Regions from separate parts of the Kitasatospora sp. NPDC059599 genome, predicted to be linked through region 1. Evidence: predicted binding sites of a transcription regulator. Region 1 holds the regulator's gene; the other holds the start of a gene.
What was found. The regulator HrcA, encoded in region 1, represses chaperone genes, less so after heat shock. The targets are predictions, from matches to a motif close to TTNGCACTCNGNNNNNCNGAGTGCNAA.
Positions count from the first base shown of each region.

Region 2: the regulator HrcA is predicted to act here: its motif matches at 1,627-1,653, upstream of groL (chaperonin GroEL).

Region 1 is NZ_JBHWCL010000029.1:16,584-20,967, forward strand. It holds gene ACFV04_RS13260 (DUF3097 domain-containing protein) at 1-326, opposite strand, end outside; gene ACFV04_RS13265 (hypothetical protein) at 358-942, opposite strand; gene htpX (zinc metalloprotease HtpX) at 969-1,889, opposite strand; gene hrcA (heat-inducible transcriptional repressor HrcA) at 2,178-3,212, shown strand; gene dnaJ (molecular chaperone DnaJ) at 3,284-4,384, shown strand, end outside.
Region 2 is NZ_JBHWCL010000015.1:8,307-12,690, forward strand. It holds gene thrC (threonine synthase) at 1-346, shown strand, start outside; gene ACFV04_RS08165 (MoaD/ThiS family protein) at 414-692, shown strand; gene ACFV04_RS08170 (cold-shock protein) at 1,233-1,436, shown strand; gene groL (chaperonin GroEL) at 1,810-3,432, shown strand; gene ACFV04_RS08180 (hypothetical protein) at 3,543-3,899, shown strand; gene ACFV04_RS08185 (hypothetical protein) at 3,896-4,384, opposite strand, start outside.

The DNA.
Region 1 (4,384 bases):
GCGCGGGCGCCGGGCACGGCGACCGAGCCGGAGGCGGTGCGGCCGGGCGTGCGGGGCGCCGCGGGGGCGGCGGGACGGACCAGGGTGACCACCGAGCCCTCCAGCAGGAAGCCGCGCGGCACCAGCGGGAACACCCGGTGCTTGCCGAAGCGGTCCTCCAGGGTGACGGTGAACCCCTCGGCGGTCTTCTCACAGCGCACCACGGCCCCGCAGAAGCCGGTCGCCGCCTCCTCGACCACCAGGTCCCGCTCGGCGGGCACCTCCGGGGCGGGGGTCTGCTTCTTCCACGGTGGGGTCAGGTCGGGTCCGTACTGGCGGCTGCGCATACGGGTGATCATAGGGAGGGCGGACGGTGCGTCAGAGGCCCGGCGCGCCCCAGACCGGGAACCAGCGGCTCAGGTCCTTCTCCAGCCGCAGGTCGTTCCCCAGCATCGCGTTGACCTGCAGTTCCAGCGGGCTGTTGCGCTTCTCCCCGCCGCCGGGCATCGGGGCGAACGGGTAGAAGGTGCCGCGCTTGTAGAGGTAGACCAGGGCCAGCGACTGCCCCTGCGCGTCGCGGAAGCCGACCAGCGAACAGAGCAGCTGCGGCCCGAAGCCGTTCGCCTCCAGTTCGCTGTTGACCGCGTGCAGGTCGTTCACCAGCTCCGGCAACTCCCCGGGGGAGTGCCGGGCGAGCAGCCACGAGTAGCCGTAGTCGTCCTTGGAGGCCTCCACCGGGACGCCGCCGCGCTCGGTGTCGGCGTCCAGCAGCGCCCGCACCTGCTGCTCCACCTGGACGAAGGCCGCGCCCTCGACGGCCGCGAAGCAGACCGAGCCGAGCCCGGTGGGCAGGAAGCCGGTGGCGGCCTCCAGGGTGAGCGCGGCGGACGGCACGCCGAACAGCTGGTCGAGGTCGGGCTTGACGGGCTTGGTGCGGCCGAACAGGGCGTCCAGGATTCCCACGGCGGTCCTTTCGTGTGCTCGGACGGTCAGCGGCCGAGCTGCTCGGAGATCTTCGCCAGCTGCGCCAGCCGCGTCTCCAGCGTCGGGTGGGTGGAGAACAGCTGCGAGGCCGTCTCCCGGGCGCTCAGCGCGGGCGCGAAGTAGAAGGCGTTGTAGGGCTGCGACTTGCGCAGGTCCTCGGTGGGGATGGCGGAGATCTGCCCGGTCACCTTGGTGAGCGCCGAGGCGAGCGCGCTGGGCCGGCCGGTGAGCTGGGCGGCGGCGCGGTCGGCGGCCAGCTCGCGGTAGCGGGACAGCAGCCGGGTGAGCAGGAAGCTGATCGCGTAGACGACCATCGAGACCAGCGGGATGATCAGCGCCAGGATCGCCGTGTTCTGGTCGTTGTTGTTGCGGCCGCCGCCCATGAACCCGCCGTACACGGCGATCCTGGTCATCGCTCCGGCGAGCACGCCGAGGAAGCCGGCGATCGTCATCACCGCGACGTCCCGGTGGGCGACGTGGGACAGCTCGTGCGCGAGGACGCCCTCCAGTTCCTCGGGCTCCAGCCGGCGCAGCAGGCCGGTGGTGACGCAGACCACCGCGTTCTGCGGGTTGCGGCCGGTGGCGAAGGCGTTGGGCATGTCGTTGTCGGCGACCGCCACGCGGGGTTTGGGCATGTCGGCCAGCGCGCAGAGCCGGTCGATCGTGCCGTGCAGTTGGGGGAAGTCCTCCGGGGACACCTGGTGGGCTCCCATGGCCCGTTCGGTGATCTTGTCACTGAACCAGAACTGGGCCACGAACAGCCCGCCGGAGATCAGGACGATCAGCGGCCATGCGCCGCGCAGCAGCGCGATCAGCAGGCCGGTGAAACCGACGTACAGCAGCCCGATCACGAACATCGTGGCGACCATGCGGCCGGTCAGGCCGCGGTCGGGCGCGAAACGGGTGTGCTGGCCCGAGCTCGACATCGCTTGCTCCTCCATTCGCCGTCGCTTTCGATGCTGCCACCCGGACGGCCGCGAGGCACCACCCCCGCGCCGGGAAGCGTGAACGCTCCCCGTCCCGCGGGCCGTACCCGGAACTGCGGGCAGGATCACTCCGGTCCGGCCGTTCCTGCCGTAGGACCCGGGCCTTACACTGGCAGGTACGGTTCTGGCACTCGCGCGTTCAGAGTGCCAGGACCGGGGCCTCCCGGAGCGGCCCGCAGCACTCAGGGACACAGACGGACAACGTGCGAAGACGGAGGTGCGTGCCCCATGGCCGGAGAGGTCCGCCAGCTGGACGACCGCAAGCTCGCCGTGCTCCGCGCGATCGTGCAGGACTACGTGGGCACCGAGGAGCCGGTCGGGTCCAAGGCCCTCGTGGAGCGGCACAATCTCGGGGTCTCGCCGGCGACGGTCCGCAACGACATGGCGGCGCTGGAGGAGGAGGGCTACATCCACCAGCCGCACACCAGCGCCGGCCGCATCCCGACCGACAAGGGGTACCGCCTCTTCGTCGACCGGCTCGCCGAGGTCAAGCCGATGAGCGCCCCCGAGCGCCGGGCGATCCGGCACTTCCTGGACGGCGCGGTCGACCTGGACGACGTGGTCGCGCGCACCGTGCGGCTGCTCGCCCAGCTGACCCGGCAGGTCGCGGTCGTCCAGTACCCGTCGCTGACGCGCTCGACCGTCCGGCACATCGAGCTGGTGGCGCTGGCCCCGGCCAAGGTGATGCTGGTGCTGATCACCAACACCGGCCGGGTCGAGCAGCGGATGGTCGACTGCCCGGGTACGGTCGGCGAGACGGTCCTGGCGGACCTGCGGACCGCGCTGAACGGCAGAGCGGCCGGCCGCCTCCTCCCGGACGTCCCGGGGCTGCTGGAGGAACTCCCGGCGATGTTCGAGCAGGCCGACCGGCCGACCGTCAGCACGGTCCTGGCGACCCTGTTCGAGACGCTCGCGGAACAGAACGAGGAACGGATCATGCTGGCCGGCACGGCCAATCTGACCCGCTTCGGCCACGACTTCCCCCTCACCATCCAGCCGGTGCTGGAGGCCCTGGAGGAGCAGGTCATCCTGCTCCGCCTCCTGGGTGAGACCAATGACGCCGCGATGACGGTCCGGATCGGGCGGGAGAACGCCTACGAAGGGCTGATTTCCACCTCGGTCGTGTCGGTCGGTTACGGTTCGGGCGACGAGAGCGTGGCCAAACTGGGTGTGATCGGTCCGACCCGGATGGACTACCCGGGCACAATGGGGGCGGTGCGGGCGGTGGCGCGGTACGTGGGTCAGATCCTGGCCGAGTCGTAGCAAACAGCCGTCGGACATCCTGACGGCGTCCAGTCGCAGCACTACTACAGGCGGAACAAGCGGAGCATTTGGTGGCCACGGACTACTACGCGGTACTCGGCGTCCGACGGGATGCGGGGCAGGACGAGATCAAGAAGGCGTTCCGGCGCCTGGCACGCGAACTGCACCCGGACGTCAACCCGGACCCGAAGACGCAGGAGCGGTTCAAGGAGATCAACGCCGCCTACGAGGTGCTCTCCGACCCGCAGAAGCGCCAGGTCTACGACCTCGGCGGCGACCCGCTGTCCCCGGGCGGGGGCGGTGCGGGCGGCTTCGGCGCGGGCGCGGCGGGCTTCGGCTTCTCCGACATCATGGACGCCTTCTTCGGCGCCGCGGCCGGCCAGCGCGGCCCGCGCTCGCGCACCCGCCGCGGCCAGGACGCCATGATCCGGCTGGAGATCACCCTGGAGGAGGCCGCGTTCGGCACCACCAAGGAGCTCCAGGTCGACACCGCCGTCACCTGCACCACGTGCAGCGGCGAGGGCGCGGCCCCCGGCACCTCCGCCCAGACCTGCGACATGTGCCGCGGCAAGGGCGAGGTCTCCCAGGTCACCCGGTCCTTCCTGGGCCAGGTCATGACCTCCCGCCCCTGCCCGCAGTGCCAGGGCTTCGGCACCGTCGTGCCGACCCCGTGCCCGGAGTGCGCCGGCGACGGCCGGGTCCGCGCCCGTCGCACCCTGACCGTCAAGATCCCGGCCGGTGTCGACAACGGCACCCGGATCCAGCTGGCCGGCGAGGGCGAGGTCGGCCCCGGCGGCGGCCCGGCCGGCGACCTGTACGTCGAGATCGCCGAGTCCGCCCACGCGATCTTCCAGCGGCGCGGCGACGACCTGCACTGCACCGTCACCATCCCGATGACGGCTGCCTCGCTCGGCACCCAGGTGCCGCTGCAGACCCTGGACGGCCTGGAGGAGGTCGACATCCGGCCCGGCACCCAGTCCGGCCAGTCGATCCCGCTGCACGGCCGCGGCATCACCCACCTGCGCGGGGGCGGCCGGGGCGACCTGATAGTGCACGTCGAGGTGAAGACGCCCACCAAGCTCGACCCCGAGCAGGAGGAGCTGCTGCGCCGTCTGGCGGTGCTGCGCGGCGAGGAGCGGCCCTCCGGCCAGTTCGCGCCCGGCCAGCAGGGC
Region 2 (4,384 bases), on a different contig from region 1:
CGCCAAGTCGCTGGCGATCGGCAACCCGGCCGACGGCCCGTACGTGCTGGACATCGCCCGCCGCACGGGCGGCGCGGTCGAGGACGTCACGGACGCCGAGGTCGTGGCGGCGATCCGGCTGCTGGCGCGGACGGAGGGCATCTTCGCCGAGACCGCGGGCGGGGTGACCGTCGGCGTGCTGAAGAAGCTGGTCGAGACCGGGCAGCTGGATCCGGCCAAGGAGACCGTCGCGATCAACACCGGCGACGGCCTGAAGACCCTGGACGCCGTCTCCGACGCCGGGATGACCGCCGTCATCCGCCCGACGCTGGACTCCTTCCGCGCCGCCGGCCTCGTGTCCGCCTGAACCTCCCCCGTCCCGGCCCCGCCACCCGGGGGCCCGCCCCGCAAGGCCCCACCCCGCTAGGAGAGCCATGAGCGCCAACGTCCGCATCCCCACCATCCTGCGCACCTACACCGGCGGCGCCGCCGAGGTGACCGCCGAGGGCGCGACCCTGGCCGAGGTCATCGCCGACCTGGAGAAGAACCACGCGGGCATCGCCGCCCGCCTGCTGGACGACACCGGCAAGCTGCGCCGCTTCGTCAACGTCTACGTGAACGACGACGACGTGCGCTTCGCCGAGGGCCTGGCGACCGAGATCAAGGACGGCGCCGGCGTCTCGATCATTCCGGCGGTGGCCGGCGGCTGCTGAGCCGCGAATCCCCGCCATTCGGCCACCCGTGCGTACGGAATTCCGTTCTCCGTGCGCACGGGTGGCCGGTTGCATTCCGGCTGGAATCTTTCCGAGTCGAGTCGGAGTAGAGTGTCGCTCGGTTGGGAACAGGGGTTCCCTCTCGACCGCCCGCGCCGTTCCGCCCGGGCGCGTCCGGCCGGTGAGACCGGCCCGGCAATCATGTCAGGCCGATGTCAGAATTACCGCGGGGATTTGGGTAATTCGTCCGCTATGTCCGGCGTGAAATGCCGATATTTTTCCGATTCGGCCCGTCCTGTCCCTTGATCGGGCAGTGGAATTACCGGCGGTTGACCCTGTTGCAGAGGGCGTCGGTCCGGATACATTCAGCGGCGGTCGACGCAGTCACCCGCTCACCGGACGCCGTTCGGCGCCCCGCGCGGAGGGCTGCGGCGTGCACGGCTGCGCCCAGGGGGGGTTCCCCGGGCCGGCCTTCAAACCAACCCGGGCCCGCGACCTGCGGGCACGTGAAGGGCCAGCACAGCACTAGGGGAGTTCGGAATGGCTCAGGGCACCGTCAAGTGGTTCAACGCGGAGAAGGGCTACGGCTTCATCGCGGTCGACGGTGGTGCGGACGTCTTCGTCCACTACAGCGCGATCCAGATGGACGGCTACCGCACCCTCGAGGAGGGCCAGCGGGTCGAGTTCGAGATTTCCCAGGGACAGAAGGGCCCGCAGGCGGACATGGTTCGCGCGGCGGTCTGACCCCTTCCGACTCCAGGAGCTCGGCCCGGCCCAGGGCTGGTGACCACTCGCTTCTCGACGGGCCCGCACGACACGCGTCGTGCGGGCCCGTCGGCGTTCCCGGGTGTTCCCGGCGTGTTCCCGGCGTTTCCGGCCGTTCCCGGACGGCCCCGGGGCGGGCTCCGCGGCGGCTCGCGGGTCGGCGGCGGGGCTTGCACTCGACCACCCGGAGTGCTAATCATTGGCGTTAGCACTCACAGCGTGAGAGTGACAGCGGACCGGGTCGGTGAGGCCCCCGGGAGCGGTAGGGGAAAAGACCCCCGCACACCAGGGCCGTCCGTCGCGGGCACCCCTTGGTCCGAGCAGTCGACCGTGTCCCGGAGGACCACTTCTGATGGCCAAGATCATCGCCTTTGATGAGGAAGCTCGCCGCGGCCTTGAGCGTGGCATGAACCAGCTCGCCGACGCGGTGAAGGTCACGCTCGGCCCCAAGGGCCGCAACGTCGTGCTGGAGAAGAAGTGGGGCGCCCCCACGATCACCAACGACGGTGTCTCCATCGCCAAGGAGATCGAGCTCGAGGACCCGTACGAGAAGATCGGCGCGGAGCTCGTCAAGGAGGTCGCCAAGAAGACGGACGACGTCGCGGGTGACGGCACCACCACCGCCACCGTGCTCGCCCAGGCCCTGGTTCGCGAGGGTCTGCGCAACGTCGCCGCCGGCGCCAACCCGATGGCCCTGAAGCGCGGCATCGAGAAGGCCGTCGCCGCCGTCTCGGACCAGCTGCTGGCCCAGGCCAAGGACGTGGAGACCAAGGAGCAGATCGCCTCCACCGCCTCCATCTCCGCCGCTGACACCCAGATCGGCGAGCTCATCGCCGAGGCCATGGACAAGGTCGGCAAGGAAGGCGTCATCACCGTCGAGGAGAGCAACACCTTCGGTCTGGAGCTCGAGCTCACCGAGGGCATGCGCTTCGACAAGGGCTACATCTCGGCCTACTTCGCCACCGACCTGGAGCGGATGGAGGCGACCTTCGAGGACCCCTACATCCTCATCGCCAACTCCAAGATCGGCTCGGTCAAGGACCTCCTGCCGCTGCTGGAGAAGGTCATGCAGAGCGGCAAGCCGCTCGTCATCATCGCCGAGGACGTCGAGGGCGAGGCCCTGTCGACCCTGGTCGTGAACAAGATCCGCGGCACCTTCAAGTCCGTCGCCGTCAAGGCCCCGGGCTTCGGCGACCGCCGCAAGGCCATGCTCGGCGACATCGCCATCCTCACCGGTGGCACGGTCATCTCCGAGGAGGTCGGCCTCAAGCTGGAGAACGCCGGCATCGACCTGCTGGGCACCGCCCGCAAGGTGGTCATCACCAAGGACGAGACCACCATCGTCGACGGTGGCGGCGAGAGCGACCAGGTCGCCGGCCGCGTGAACCAGATCCGCGCCGAGATCGAGAACAGCGACTCGGACTACGACCGCGAGAAGCTCCAGGAGCGCCTCGCCAAGCTGGCCGGCGGCGTGGCCGTCATCAAGGCCGGCGCGGCCACCGAGGTGGAGCTCAAGGAGCGCAAGCACCGCATCGAGGACGCCGTCCGCAACGCCAAGGCCGCCGTCGAGGAGGGCATCGTCGCCGGTGGTGGCGTCGCCCTGCTGCAGGCCGGTGTCGCCTTCGACAAGCTGGAGCTGGAGGGCGACGAGGCCACCGGTGCCAACATCGTCAAGGTCGCGCTGGAGGCCCCGATCAAGCAGATCGCGACCAACGCCGGCCTGGAGGGTGGCGTCGTGGTGGAGAAGGTTCGCAACCTCCCCGCCGGTCACGGCCTGAACGCCGCCACCAACGAGTACGTCGACCTGGTCGCCGTGGGCATCATCGACCCGGCCAAGGTCACCCGCTCCGCGCTGCAGAACGCCGCCTCCATCGCGGCGCTGTTCCTCACCACCGAGGCCGTCATCGCCGACAAGCCGGAGAAGGCCGCTGCGGCCGCCGGCGGCGGCATGCCGGGCGGTGACATGGACTTCTGATCCTGATCGTTCCGATCGGATCGGTGGTACCTCGTCCGCGTGGGCGGTTCCCTTCGGGGGCCGCCCACGCGGCGTTTCGGCGTTGCGACGGGTCGACGGAGAATGGACGGATGGCTGCTGACGACATCGAGACCGCCCTGCACAACGCGCGGGCACTGATCCTGGCCGACCTCACCGCGCGGGACGTGGCGGACGCCGCCGTCGTCTCGCTGGTGGAGCAGGCCGTGACGCACCGCCGCTGGTGGCTGGAGCAGTGGCCGGACGGCACCGAGTACGTGCTCGGACTGGTCGCCCAGGACGTCCAGGACGCGCTGCTGGAGGCGTACGGGCGCTGGCCGCTGTGCAGCGAGTGCGCGGCCGACGGGGACCCGCACGCGCTGGGCGTGGAGCCGGAGCTGGGGCCCGATCCGCACTGGGTGTGCGGCAAGCAGGGCGCGGTGGTGGCGCCGGTCGGGAAGCTGCCCTAGTCCTCCAGCCGCTGGAGTTCGGCCGTCAGGTTGGCGCGGGCGGCGTCCGTGAAGCGCTCGTGGGCGGCGGGGGTGCGGTAGAGCGCGGGCAGGGCCAGGAGCCCGCGCAGGACGGCGGCGCGGCCGGCGCGGAAGTCCGGCTCCGGGACGAAGCCGTACTCCTCCCGGACGGCGGCCGCGTACGCCGCGTACGCCTCGGGGGTGCCGCCGAGGACGGCGAGGTCCGCGTCGCAGAGCACCTCGCCGTCGTGGTCGCCGGGGGCCGGGTCGTGGCCGACGGTGAGCAGGACCAGTCGCTCGACCTCGGCGACCCGGGCGGCGGGCAGGCCGGCGGCGGTGAGCGCGCGGACGGCCAGGGCGGCGCTGCGCTCCTCGTTCTCGGTGCGGTCGGGGCGGTAGACGGCGTCGTGGAACCAGGCTGCGAGGCGGACGGTGTCCGGGTCGCAGGCGTGCCCGGCGAGGTCGTCGACGTGCCGCAGGACCGC